Regions from separate parts of the Paenibacillus sp. JNU01 genome, predicted to be linked through region 1. Evidence: a T-box and tRNA genes for the amino acid it is inferred to sense, from the RefSeq annotation. Region 1 holds a T-box; the other regions hold tRNA genes.
The links. The T-box of region 1 lies ahead of leuS (leucine--tRNA ligase). A T-box ahead of a tRNA ligase gene usually reads a tRNA of that ligase, here a tRNA-Leu.
Positions count from the first base shown of each region.

Region 2: it encodes a tRNA-Leu, which carries the amino acid that the T-box ahead of leuS (leucine--tRNA ligase) is inferred to sense. The anticodon was not compared.
Region 3: it encodes a tRNA-Leu, which carries the amino acid that the T-box ahead of leuS (leucine--tRNA ligase) is inferred to sense. The anticodon was not compared.

Region 1 is NZ_CP169723.1:2,006,460-2,010,726, reverse strand. Features, by position in the region: gene NLBNIHML_RS08695 (phosphotransferase family protein) at 145-1,101, shown strand; T-box leader at 1,212-1,481, shown strand; gene leuS (leucine--tRNA ligase) at 1,559-4,003, shown strand; gene comER (late competence protein ComER) at 3,984-4,267, opposite strand, start outside.
Region 2 is NZ_CP169723.1:5,639,424-5,643,690, forward strand. Features, by position in the region: gene NLBNIHML_RS24485 (nitrogen regulation protein NR(II)) at 16-651, opposite strand; gene NLBNIHML_RS24490 (XRE family transcriptional regulator) at 679-894, opposite strand; gene NLBNIHML_RS24495 (urease accessory protein UreF) at 1,165-1,866, opposite strand; tRNA gene NLBNIHML_RS24500 (tRNA-Leu) at 2,311-2,393, shown strand; gene NLBNIHML_RS24505 (glutathione peroxidase) at 2,541-3,020, opposite strand; cyclic di-AMP (ydaO/yuaA leader) riboswitch at 3,392-3,567, shown strand; gene NLBNIHML_RS24510 (HAD family hydrolase) at 3,683-4,081, shown strand.
Region 3 is NZ_CP169723.1:6,216,033-6,220,299, forward strand. Features, by position in the region: gene NLBNIHML_RS27315 (DoxX family protein) at 163-558, opposite strand; gene NLBNIHML_RS27320 (Gfo/Idh/MocA family protein) at 614-1,606, opposite strand; tRNA gene NLBNIHML_RS27325 (tRNA-Leu) at 1,829-1,913, shown strand; gene NLBNIHML_RS27330 (hypothetical protein) at 2,015-2,200, opposite strand; gene NLBNIHML_RS27335 (sn-glycerol-1-phosphate dehydrogenase) at 2,359-3,507, shown strand; gene NLBNIHML_RS27340 (helix-turn-helix domain-containing protein) at 3,735-4,267, opposite strand, start outside.

The sequences.
Region 1 (4,267 bases):
ACATGTTTCTGTGATCGGGCGAAGAAATGCTTGGAAAGACCCAAGAGCGTGACAAAAAGTATTGCCAGCTAAAGTAAAGGAGGCGATAATAGTCGGATAGAAAGCGTTTTCTATGGAAACCAATAGTCGAGGTGAGGTGTGGAAGTGGAAAGTACATATAAAACAAGACTCTCGTCAGAACAAATAAATGCCATAATCGAGCAGCATCTATCTGCAAGTATACAGGACTACAAGGAAATGGTGGATGGCTGGGCCAATCATGCATATCTCATTACATTGAGTGACCAACAGCAAGTGGTACTCAAAATTGCCCCTTCGGCTTCCACCAATCTGATGCGCTGTGAGCAGGATCTGATGATTGCTGAGGTCGAGGCACTGCGTCTCATCGGCGAGTTGAAGGATGTTCCCGTACCCAAAGTTCTGGTTTATGATGATTCGTTAACCATGGCTTCAGCGCGGTATTTTATCATGGAGTACATGTCTGGAACACCCTATAATCAGGTCAAGGATCAGTATTCTGCGGAAGAGCAGGAAGCCGTTGAACAACAACTGGGGCGTTACAATCGTCGAATAAATGAAATCAAGGGCGAGAAGTTCGGATATTTCTCAGAGCAAAAACAGCGTTATTCCACATGGAAAGAAGCATTTATGAACCTGATGGAAGACGTTCTTGCCGATGGGGAAGAAGCCGGGATTACATTTTCGATGGATCACTCTGAATTGAGACGTTTGATTGAAGAGAAATCGGATGTGTTGGACGATGTAAAAGAACCTGTTCTTGTCAGCTGGGATCTATGGGATGGAAATATTCTAGTAGACAAAGGCCGCATCACAGCAATTATTGATTTTGAACGTTCACTGTGGGCAGACCCTCTGATGGAGCATTATTTCAGTCATTTTAACTATACACCCGGTTTTGTGAAAGGTTATGGGCTTGCGATTACGACTGAAAGTGAGCTAAAAAGAAGAAGTCTGTATGACTTGTACTTTGATCTGGTGCTGCGCATTGAGTGCGCTTATCGGCAATATGACAATCAGGAACATGTGAATTGGACTATTCATAACCTGGAGGAAGGAATTGAGCGATTTCGGTTGTCCTGAACAGCAACCGCGTTATGAAGGGTACGAACCATGAGCTTCAAGATGGCGTTTATAACATGTAATATTGACTTTGGGCTTGCTTTTTTATATAATGTTCCCGATATTGTATACATATTTCGATGATAAGGATTAGTAGTGATTTCTGTACATCACAGAGAGCCGGCGGTTGGTGCAAGCCGGTTGACAGTAAATTGCGAACTCGCCTTGGAGAAATGCGGTGATTACACCATCCTGTCTAACCTGCTAAGTATAAGCTGGAATTCAGGAATGGAAATCCGCATCGGTTAACCGCCGTTACAGGTCCAAAGGGAGTGGATGACGAAGCACGTTCGTCCGCTAACTAGGGTGGTACCACGGGAATTCAACCTCTCGTCCCTAGCGCTGCAAACGCTACGGGATGCTGAGGTTTTTTTGTTGCAATTAAAGCTAAGCGAGTAACCTGAAGGAGGAACAATAGATGAGTGAGAATAACCAGCCGAAGCACGGCTATCAGCCACAAGTCATGGAAAAAAGTTGGCAGCAATACTGGGATGCCAATAAAACGTTTAAAACGGGTGAGGACCCTGCTAAACCGAAATTTTATGCACTGGATATGTTCCCTTATCCATCCGGTTCAGGTCTGCACGTAGGTCACCCGGAAGGATATACGGCAACGGATATCGTTTCCCGTTACAAACGTATGCGCGGTTACAATGTATTACATCCGATGGGTTGGGATGCTTTCGGTCTGCCTGCTGAGCAGCATGCATTGGATACAGGTGAACATCCACGGCATATTACATTCCGCAATATTGACAACTTCCGTCGCCAGATCAAATCACTCGGTTTCTCCTATGACTGGGATCGTGAGATCAGCACAACGGACCCTGAGTATTATAAATGGACACAATGGATATTTATCCAGTTGTACAATAAGGGCCTCGCTTATGTGGACGAAGTCGCAGTAAACTGGTGCGAAGCACTTGGAACGGTACTGGCTAATGAAGAGGTTATTGATGGCAAGAGTGAACGCGGTGGACATCCGGTTGTACGTAAACCGATGCGTCAATGGGTACTGAAAATTACCGAGTATGCAGAGCGTCTGTTGGAAGACTTGGAAGAGCTGGATTGGTCTGAAAGCATCAAGGATATGCAGCGTAACTGGATCGGTAAATCGACAGGTGCAGAAGTTGTTTTTGCCATTGAAGGTCGCGAGGAAGTTATTAAGGTATTCACTACCCGTGCGGACACATTGTTCGGTGCGAGCTTTGCAGTACTTGCTCCGGAACATGAATTGGTAGAAGCGATTACAACGGATGACCAACGTGAAGCGATTCAGGCTTATCAGGAGCAGGCTTCTCGTAAGAGTGATCTGGAACGTACGGATTTGGCCAAGGACAAAACAGGTGTATTCACTGGTGCTTATGCAATCAATCCCGTTAATGGTGCAAAATTGCCGATCTGGATTGCTGATTACGTTCTTGCGGGTTATGGTACAGGTGCGGTTATGGCTGTTCCAGGGCATGATGCGCGTGACTGGGAATTTGCGAAGCAGTTCGGTCTGGATATCATTGAGGTTATTCAAGGTGGAGACGTTACACAAGAGGCATATTCCGGTGATGGCGCACATGTGAATTCCGATTTCCTGAACGGACTGAACAATGAAGAAGCAGTTGCCAAGATGATTGCCTGGTTGGAAGAGAACGGTAAAGGACAAGGGAAAGTAACCTATCGTCTGCGTGATTGGCTGTTCAGCCGTCAGCGCTACTGGGGTGAGCCAATTCCGATTCTGCATCTGGAAGACGGAACGATGAAGACCGTACCGGAGGATCAACTTCCACTGCTGCTGCCTGATATCGATCAGATCAAACCTTCGGGTACTGGAGAATCACCACTGGCGAATGTTACGGAGTGGGTGAATACGGTAGATCCGGAAACGGGAATGAAGGCGCGTCGTGAGACCAACACCATGCCACAATGGGCGGGTAGCTGCTGGTATTACCTGCGCTTTATCGATCCGCACAATGACAAGGAACTGATCTCCAAGGAGAAACAGCAGCAGTGGCTGCCTGTTGATCTGTACATTGGCGGAGCGGAGCACGCGGTGCTTCACTTGCTGTATGCTCGTTTCTGGCATAAAGTACTGTATGATCTGGGTGTTGTGGATACCAAAGAGCCGTTCCACAAACTGGTGAACCAAGGTATGATCCTAGGCACGAACAATGAGAAAATGAGTAAATCTCGTGGTAATGTCATCAACCCGGATGAAATTGTGAATGAATTCGGTGCGGATACATTGCGTCTGTACGAAATGTTCATGGGACCATTGGAAGCGACAAAACCGTGGAATGCAAACGGGGTTGAAGGCATGCACCGCTTCCTGTCACGTGTATGGCGTCTCTTCATTAACGAAGATACAGGAGCCATCAATGACAAGATTACGGTGGACGGTGGAACGGATGAGTTCAAGCGGACTGCTCACAAAACGATCAAAAAAGTGACGGAAGATCTGGAACATCTGCGCTTCAACACATCTATCAGCCAGCTGATGATCTTCATCAACGATGCATACAAAGCCGATACACTGCCTCGTGAAGCGATGGAGAACTTTGTGCAACTGCTGTCACCACTGGCACCGCATATGGCAGAAGAACTGTGGAGTCGTTTGGGTCATGAAGGTGGAATCTCTTACGTGGCTTGGCCGGAATATGACGAGTCCATGACAGTGGATGCGGAAGTAGAAATCGTTGTTCAGGTAAACGGTAAAATCGTAACTCGTGCGACGATCGCGAAGGACTTGGATGCACAGGGTATGCAGGACTTCACGATGGAGCTGGCACCTGTTAAGCAGGCGCTGGAAGGCAAGACCATTCGCAAGGTCATTGCCGTTCCAGGCAAACTCGTTAATATTGTTGCCGGTTAATCTCACCGGCTCGAAATAGTTCATCCAGCTTTAACAAATCTTCATCATATTTGTCATGTGTCGTGCGGATCAGGCTGTCGAAAACACCGTCGAGACTAACCTTCAGCAGTGCAAGTGCCTGAGCGGTAATACCGCCAGGTACAGCGACACGAGCTTGAAGCTCTTGCGGCGTGTATCCTCCTTCGGTAAGCAGCTTGCCTGTTCCCAGAAGCATTTCGCCAGCCAGAGCGCAGGCATCTGCTCTTTTGATGCCTGTCAGCTTCA
Region 2 (4,267 bases), 3.2 Mb from region 1:
TTGAGTAGTTAAGTTTCAGGAACGCTTGTCCAGGATATTCGAGTATTTCGGATATAACCGCCGGATGCATTCAGGACAGATGTCATGGGTGAATTCGGCGTGGGTATGCTTCTCCAGATAATTCTCAACGGAGGTCCACTGTTCCTCTTCGTCCTTGATTTGTTTGCAGACAGCGCAAATAGGCAGCAGTCCACGCAATGTGCGCACTTCAGACAATGCCTTCTTCAATTGGTGTTCTGTCTTCCTCTGTTCGGTAATATCCATGTGTGCAATCAAAGCTAGATCGGTATCCAGAATTGTATTCGTGTGAGACAGAGGGGTGAGTTCCACGCGAAACCACCTCTCTTCGTTGTATACAGTATACACGCAGATATCATATGTATGATTTCGATTAAAGGGTATTCCGCGTTCTTTCAAATTCTGTGCGACAAGTGCCGTGTTTGCGTTCTTGCTTCGTATTGCCCAGGCTTCCGTCAGATGCAGGTAATGTGCATGATTAATATTCGCATCCGGGTATGGTGGTGATTGGCCGAGCCCCTGTTGCCAGGCGCGGTTACAACTGTGAATGATCCAATTATGATCAACGATGATGAGTTGGTGACGTATGGACTGGAACGACAGTCTCTCCAGATCGGATGTAACATGTCTCATGGATGGGACCCTCCTTTGACAGAAATCTTATCTCAGTTCATCTGGAATATCCAAAATATCAGCGACCATGTGCCTGAATCGGGTTGCTTTGCGTGTGCCGTGGATGAGATTGGATAAACGGTAGGGTGGGATGCCGTGCTGTTCACAAAAGGTCTTCTGGTCCACTTGTAGTTCGGTTAGCCGTCGTTTGATGGCCCATCCGAACGGAGTGACTGGTTTTTTCTTGTTCTTGTTCTTGTTCAAAAGGGTTCACCCCTGGTTAGAATGTAGTATTCAGTCGCCCTTTCTTCATGTAGAATATATAGAAATGCGAGCTGTATATTTCATTATATACGTAAATCCGTCATCTAACAATTAAAAAAGACGGAAAAAAGTGTATTTTGTGATGTTAAATGGCGTAAATACGTTAAATAAACAAATAAGATGACAAAAAACACGTCGGCAAGGAGGTTGCCGGCGTGTTTTTTAGTTTGTTTGATGAAGGGAAGGGGGCGGGTTTGTGGATCAAGAGGACTAGGCTCTGTAGGCATGAAGTCCAGCTCCAAGCATATGGAAACTGGGGAAAAATGATTTCATGGACATTGAGGTTGGCTGTGCCAGTCCATCCGCAGCCGAGGCGCTTACGGTATTCCATTCAGTCTCCAGATCTGAGGCCAGGCGTACCATCAGATCTTTGGTTATATCGTTATTCAGGGGAATGACTTTGGAGGCTTTGGTTATGCAGGCATTCATGGCTGAATGCAGGTAACCAAGGACCGCTTCCTCGACCGGGATGTCGAGGTGGTGGTTAATCCAGGCGTGAACAGTGGAGAGGCAGCCAACCGAATCATATTTGGCGAAGATCTGTTCGAGCTGGCTAAAATCAATCCAGGGGTGCAGAGCGCGTGCCAGTCTGATCAATCGTTTTCCCATGGCGGCAGCTTGTTCTCTGAGATCTCCAGGAGTTCGCTGAACATGGACCAGTTTATCGATCAGAGCTATCCGCCATGTATCCTTGTGATCTGCTGCGGTATAGATGCCTTTGATGGCCATGCCTTCAAGACGAACAATGCTGGGATGCAACTGACAACGCATGAATGATTCGAGATCTTCAGCATTACGAATGGTACCCTCCCTGATATGGATATCCATGCCGAAGGAATGGGTAAACCCTCCAACCTGAATAGAGGAATCAAGCAGTTTGACATAATCGAGCAGCTTATTCCCACGGTTCACAATCATTCGCCTCCTGTGTTCGTTAAATGTCATGTTAAATGACATTTATATTCCTTTTTGTTAACTTTATGTTTGAAAATCCGAATTATATGATAGTTATCATCCCATAAACGTCCGCTTTTTGTCAATAGTATCCGTTAAATTTAATGAATAGATTCTGATATTTAATATTTGTGTCATTTTATATAACTTATTATGTTATTTATGTGACGGAGTTCAGGGAGGACTATATATAAGGAAGGACTATATATAAATGAATCAACAAGATCGGCTCTTACCGAAAAAGAGGGGATCAAATCTAATAATATGCAGTTCATGGGTAAACATGACGAGAATATGCGTTTTTTGAGGAAAATGCCTAGCTAAAAAAGAAGGTTTAAAAAATACTTTACTTTTATTTCAGAACCCTGTATAATCAATTCTGTTGCCGATTATTTACGACATGCGGTCGTGGTGGAATGGCAGACACGCTATCTTGAGGGGGTAGTGGGCGTATGCCCGTGGAGGTTCGAGTCCTCTCGACCGCATCATATGAACGATGAAGAAGAAGCTTTCCATTAATGGAAAGCTTCTTTTTTTGCCTTTTTGAACAGTCTGGTACCAGAAGTTGAAAAAAGGCCATCCATTACCGGGGGTAATGGTGCTCTACCTTCCGGCTAAGGGTGGCCGATGTACTATTTTTGCAGCAAGTTCTTGATATCTTCTTCAATCTTGTCAGGTGTTGTTTTGGGAGCATAACGTTTAACTACCTGTCCGTTCTGATCCACAAGGAATTTGGTGAAATTCCATTTGATTGCTTTGGAGCCGAGCAGGCCGGGTGCTTCTTTGCTAAGGTGTTGGAAGAGCGGGTGAGCACTTGAGCCATTCACATCAATTTTCTCAAACATAGGGAAGCTCACGCCATAATTCATCTGACAGAACTCCGCGATATCGTCGGAAGAACCTTTTTCCTGGGCAAACTGGTTGCTTGGAAATCCAAGGACTTCAAATGGCGCATCCTGGAACTTGTCTTGCAGTTCTTGCAGACCTTTGAATTGAGGTGTAAGTCCGCATGAGCTTGCCGTATTCACAATCAGTAACACTTTATCACGGTAGTCGGACATTTCAACTTCTTGACCGCGAAGGGTATTCACTTTGTAATCGTAGACTGTCATCTCAATCGCCTCCATGATATCATCTGATACCTTTCATTATATTGGTTACAATTAAATAATGCAAAACTAATATGGTGTTAAAAGAATCAAAACTGGCAAGTTGTGCAGAATGCGTGAATGAATTGCGAAGTGATTTACGCGAGAGTGAGAATTAGATAGCCTTGACGAGGTGGATAGCGTATAACCGTATTGTAAGCGTTATTATATATGAATAATGGCGAAAATCTGCCGATTCGGTGATCTGTCCGGACTTTACACCGCCATGGCACGGGTGTATGATTCATATCGTAATTTCAATTTAAAACTAAATTGTACCTGAAAAACGAAACAAACGATAATATCGCTCAATCTTAACTTAAGATATACGAACGATGTTTTAATCGCTGAGTTTCCATTCATTCATGAGTGGGAAACGGGGGAACCAACGGAATGCGCTGTCCAGGACAGTAGGCATTCATGGGGTGAATTTTCCGGTGACAGCCGGAAATAGGGCGACTCTCGCGCCCGAATCCGTCAGCTAACCTCGTAAGCGTTAAAGGGAGAGGCAACAAGCCGTACGCTGGTTCATGGCGATTTCGCCATGGATTCTTTAAGAAGCGTTCGGGAGGCCTTGGTCCCCCACGCTTCTTTTTTGTTGTCTTTTCACGCCAAGGGAGGAACGAATGATGGATACTGAGATGATCTTAGTGACTGCTCCTAATGAAGCAGGACGCAAATTTATCAAATTGCTGATGTACAAAAAAATGCCGTTTGCCGTTCTAACCAACAGTGCAGGGGAAGAGCGCAGACTCCGTAGAATCGGAGTAGAACATGTCATTCGCATGAATACGGCTGCAGCTCAAAAATGGTTTTTGCCGCAGGCAAGCGTTGGTAACGTGTTTATTTTCGAGAACAGCCTGAATCTGACCTGTCGTTATTTACAGATCTGTCGATCGTGGACATCAAAATCCCTATGCGTCATTACGGAGCAAAGCCATCCGAAGGGGATCTATCGGGGAATGGGTGCAGACCGGATTGTATATTCACTCAATGGGGAAGTCGGCTTTCTCCTCAATGGGTAATGTCATAGCTTGAGATTGCTCAGGTGTAAGGTGCCTGTTATAATTGAATGTATCGATAAACGGAAATTTGAGGAGACTCGTGCATGATGGTGAGTCTTCTTTTTTATGGTTTTAAAGGTAGTTCAAAAAGTCCGCTTTTGATTACGAAGGATGCCTAGCGGCATCATCAGCATCGAATATGAAATT
Region 3 (4,267 bases), 2.7 Mb from region 1:
CATATCGTACGTATAGTTCATGAAAGAGCATATCACTTATTATGCAGATTATAAACCCTAATCCTAGGCGCAGGCAGATGTGATGATGTCTGTAAGAAAAAAAGAGCCCCCGTTTCGGCTTGCGAAACATGGAGGCTCAATAAATGGGATGAATTTTGTACACTATATCAGGGCATCGAGGGAATATGCACCAGCTCCAGCGAGAGCAACACCAAGTAATGATCCAATCATCACAAGGTTATATTCGAATCCTCCGTTCAGATTCCATAGACCTTTATCTGCGTGAACCTTGGCTATGGCTACAATCATCGGAAGCATGAGTAGAATGGCTCCAACGATAATCCATAGACCGACTCCAAACAGGAATCCACCAATTAATTCAGCAAGTCCTGCGCACACGGCCAACGCTCTAGCGGGTTTCAGGCTAATCGCTCCGAAAAATTCAGCCGTCCCTGATACACCCTCACCCCCAAACCAGCCAAACAGTTTCTTGCAGGCATGTCCGATCATAATAAAACCGATAACGAGACGAATAATGAGTAGACCCGTGTCTAACATGAGATGATTTCCTCTTCTCTGAATGTGTTAAAGTATGATAATGAGTGTGTATATGCTACTTCAGTGATGATAGAATGGAGTCACATAGAGCCATCGTTGCAATATTATCCTTGGCGCTAGAATGTGGGACTGTCTGGTTCTGGCAGCACGTGATGAAGTGCGCCATCTCACCAACGAAACCGCGTAGATAAAGGTCGCGATAAGCTCCTGACATGGGAGATCCGGAAGGGGTATATACGGTATCTTGCTCCTCGAGAGATTTCCAGGGAAGGCTTGTCGAGCTTCGGGATTGATGGACAGTAAGAGTGTTGATCTCTTCAGCTGACGCAAATCCGTGATCAAAGGTGACGAGTACACTTTCACTCTCCCGTGACCAGGCACTCATGCCGGTAAAATAAGCACTGCCTACCACGTTATTTTCGAATACAAGGGAAATGCTTTGATTAATGTGCTCCCCATCCTTCACGGTTGTGCCTGTAACACGTATAGCTTCTCCGAATAAGTAGCGCATCAGATCGATCATATGAATGGCAGCGAGTTTGATGAACTGCTCCTCATCCTTGCAAAACGGGGTGCTGTCTACAGCGAATTTCATCTGAAACGAACGCACTTTACCTAGCGATCCACCATTAATGAGTTCTTTTAACTTCAAGTAGACCGGAGCATAACGCTTCATAAAACCAACCATGACAACGACGCCAGCCTGCTCGGCAGCTTCGGCTACAGTGGAGGCTTCCGCAGCGTTCCATCCAAGCGGCTTGTCCACGTATACATTTTTGCCAGCCTGAATGCATTCAAGGACAAGAGCAGTCTGATCCATAGGCTGGGCGACCACAACGACTCCATGACAAGTTTCCTGCTGTAACATAAGCTGAGCGTTATCATACGCTTTGCCATTGCTGCCAAATCTCAGCAGAGCTGCTTCAGATCGTTCCGTACTGCGAGTGGCAATGGCCTGGATCTGCGCTCCGCATTCAACGACAGAAGGATATATATTCGTGGATGCATGAAACCCGGCACCGATAAAGCACAGATGGGTTGTTTTCAAAATGAGATCTCTCCTTCAATGTATCATTCGTATTGGTGGTTTGTTTGCTTGATAATACGATAGGGTGTTTGACGTTGATAAAAAAGGACATATGTCCTTTTTCTGAATGGATAAAAAGAAGTTGCATTATTATTTTGGAGCATGTATACTCTGAATTACGGTAAAACAAGGAATTGCTTCACCGGAACGCTTTTCATCCATGGATGAGGAGATACATAATATGCGGTCGTGGCGGAATTGGCAGACGCGCACGGTTCAGGTCCGTGTGGGCTAACCCCCCGTGGAGGTTCGAGTCCTCTCGACCGCATCAAACCAAAGAAAGGTTCGCGAGTTGCTTTAGAGCAATTCACGAACCTTTCTTTTATTTTTACAATAACATTGTGAATTCGGTATTTCGCTGTTGGCACTCTAATGCTGACGTTGCCGCAGAATGACTGCCATAATGAGGCCGGTGATAGCTCCAGCTATTCCAAACAGTGTAACACTGGCAATAACCTCAACGGACTGGAGACGAAACAAAAAAGCGATACCGCTGCCAAAGGTGGTTCCGGCGAGAAATCCGAGCGATATTCCTAATTCGTTGGTTAATTTCATTAATTCACCTACTTGGACATGTGAGATATGGATTTGCAAATATGGGGAACAGGAAGTAAAGTGTGATCAGGAAAATCATCACATTTTATTTCCTTTTTTATCTTGCGGTTTTAACACGTTAATTATGCATGATATCTCATATGGGAGGGTAAGAGCGAATGAATATGAACGAACGAATTGCAGCGTGGAATGAGGAAGCACAGCAGTGCGCTTGTGGTCATCAACACCGAGTGGTAGATATGCTCATTCATCTGGAAGCCGGGGCCATTCAGAGGTTACCTGGTTATTTGTCTGAACAAGGGTACCGCCATGTGACGGTTGTTTATGATCGACATACGTTTCGGGCTGCCGGATCTGATGTGCTGAACAGTGTTCGGGAAGCGGGAATGCATGTGGATGAGATCGCTCTGCCGGAAAATCGTACGGGTGATGTTATTGCGGATGAAGCAGCTATTGTGCAGGTCATGTTGGGTGTGAAATTGGAAAGCCAGGCTGTCATTGCGGTGGGCTCAGGTACCATTCATGATCTGGTGCGATTTGTATGTTCCAAAATGAACAAGCCCTTTCTGTCGATACCGACAGCGGCTTCAGTGGATGGGTTTACCTCTGCAGGTGCGCCCTTAATTGTAAGCGGCATCAAACAGACATTTCAGGCTGTTCCGCCTGAGGCCATCTTTGCGGATATGAATATTTTGGAGCAAGCTCCCCGAGAGATGACGGCTGCTGGATTTGGAGATATGCTGGGCAAATATACTTCCCTTGCAGACTGGATTGTTTCTCGAGATCTGGGAGGAGAACAGTTCTGTCCGGTCGCTTATCGGATGACAGAAGAAGCGCTGAATTCCTGCATTAATCAGGTACAAGCTATTGCGGAGGGGCGAGCAGAGGGAGTAGCTGCATTAATGGATGCATTAATTATTTCTGGCATCTCCATGCTGATCATTGACCATTCCCGCCCGGCATCCGGGGGTGAGCATCACCTGTCTCACATCTTGGAGATGGAACTGATGCAGGCTGGAGAAAGACCGGTTCTGCATGGTGCCAAAGTTGGGGTGGCCTGTGCATTGCTTACGGTGAGATATAAAGAACTTGCACAAACTTCGGGTGAACCAGTATTTGCGATATATAACCAATTACCGGAGGCTGCTCAGCTCATCGCATGGTTGGAGCAAGTAGGTGGACCTGTGACTACTGAACAACTTGGTGTAACCCCGGAGATGGTGGAACATGCGTTTACCACAGCGCATACGCTTCGTCCTCGATATACCGGATTGAAATATATCAATGAAGTGTTAAAAACGAGGTAAGGGTTATTTCTAAGGATGTATGGTCTCCGAGATTGCATAGTATTGGCTTCTAGTGGGCTGAAATGGCCTTGGTTTGGATTAGAAAGCCGTGAAGGGGATCACCTGACGGCGTTGGCGTAAGTGCCAGCAAGGCTGCTTCAAGGTCGGGAGAGAAGAGGGGGATGTTTCATTTTAAAAAGGCTCTGGCCTCCTGGGAGGAGATCAGAGCCTTTTGGTTGTTCGCTTATTTAGTTGTTGCGACGATCTTTCAAGATGACATCTGCGAACAAAATAGTTTTCGGGATGCGGAAAAATTGCTCCGCTTGTTCCTGAAACGCAGCGGAAGGCAGTGTTCCCTGATGCAGCCATTTGCGGAAAGTGCCGGGATGAACCCCGATCCAGTGGCTGACATCTGTCACCGACAAATCATGGACCATACACAAGCCTGTCAAGATACGGTTACTAACCGGAGAACGGGTCACTGTACGCTTCATGAAGCGAGATGACTCGGGTTGACATATGACAGGGCTATTACGCACAACTTCCTCATTAAAAAGAATGTGGCGGGGATAGCCGAGCAATTGGCAGGTCTTGTCCAAATTGGTACTGCCGGGTATCCGTCCTTCATATACCCACGCACTGACACTGCGTGAAGAGATGGAAAGGTCTTCTGCGAGCTGGGACAATTTGATATCATTGGCCATCAGCACGGCGAGAAGAACACGATTACGGATTTGACAGCGTGTCGGTTTTCGGAATCGTTTAACACGGACGCCTTTTC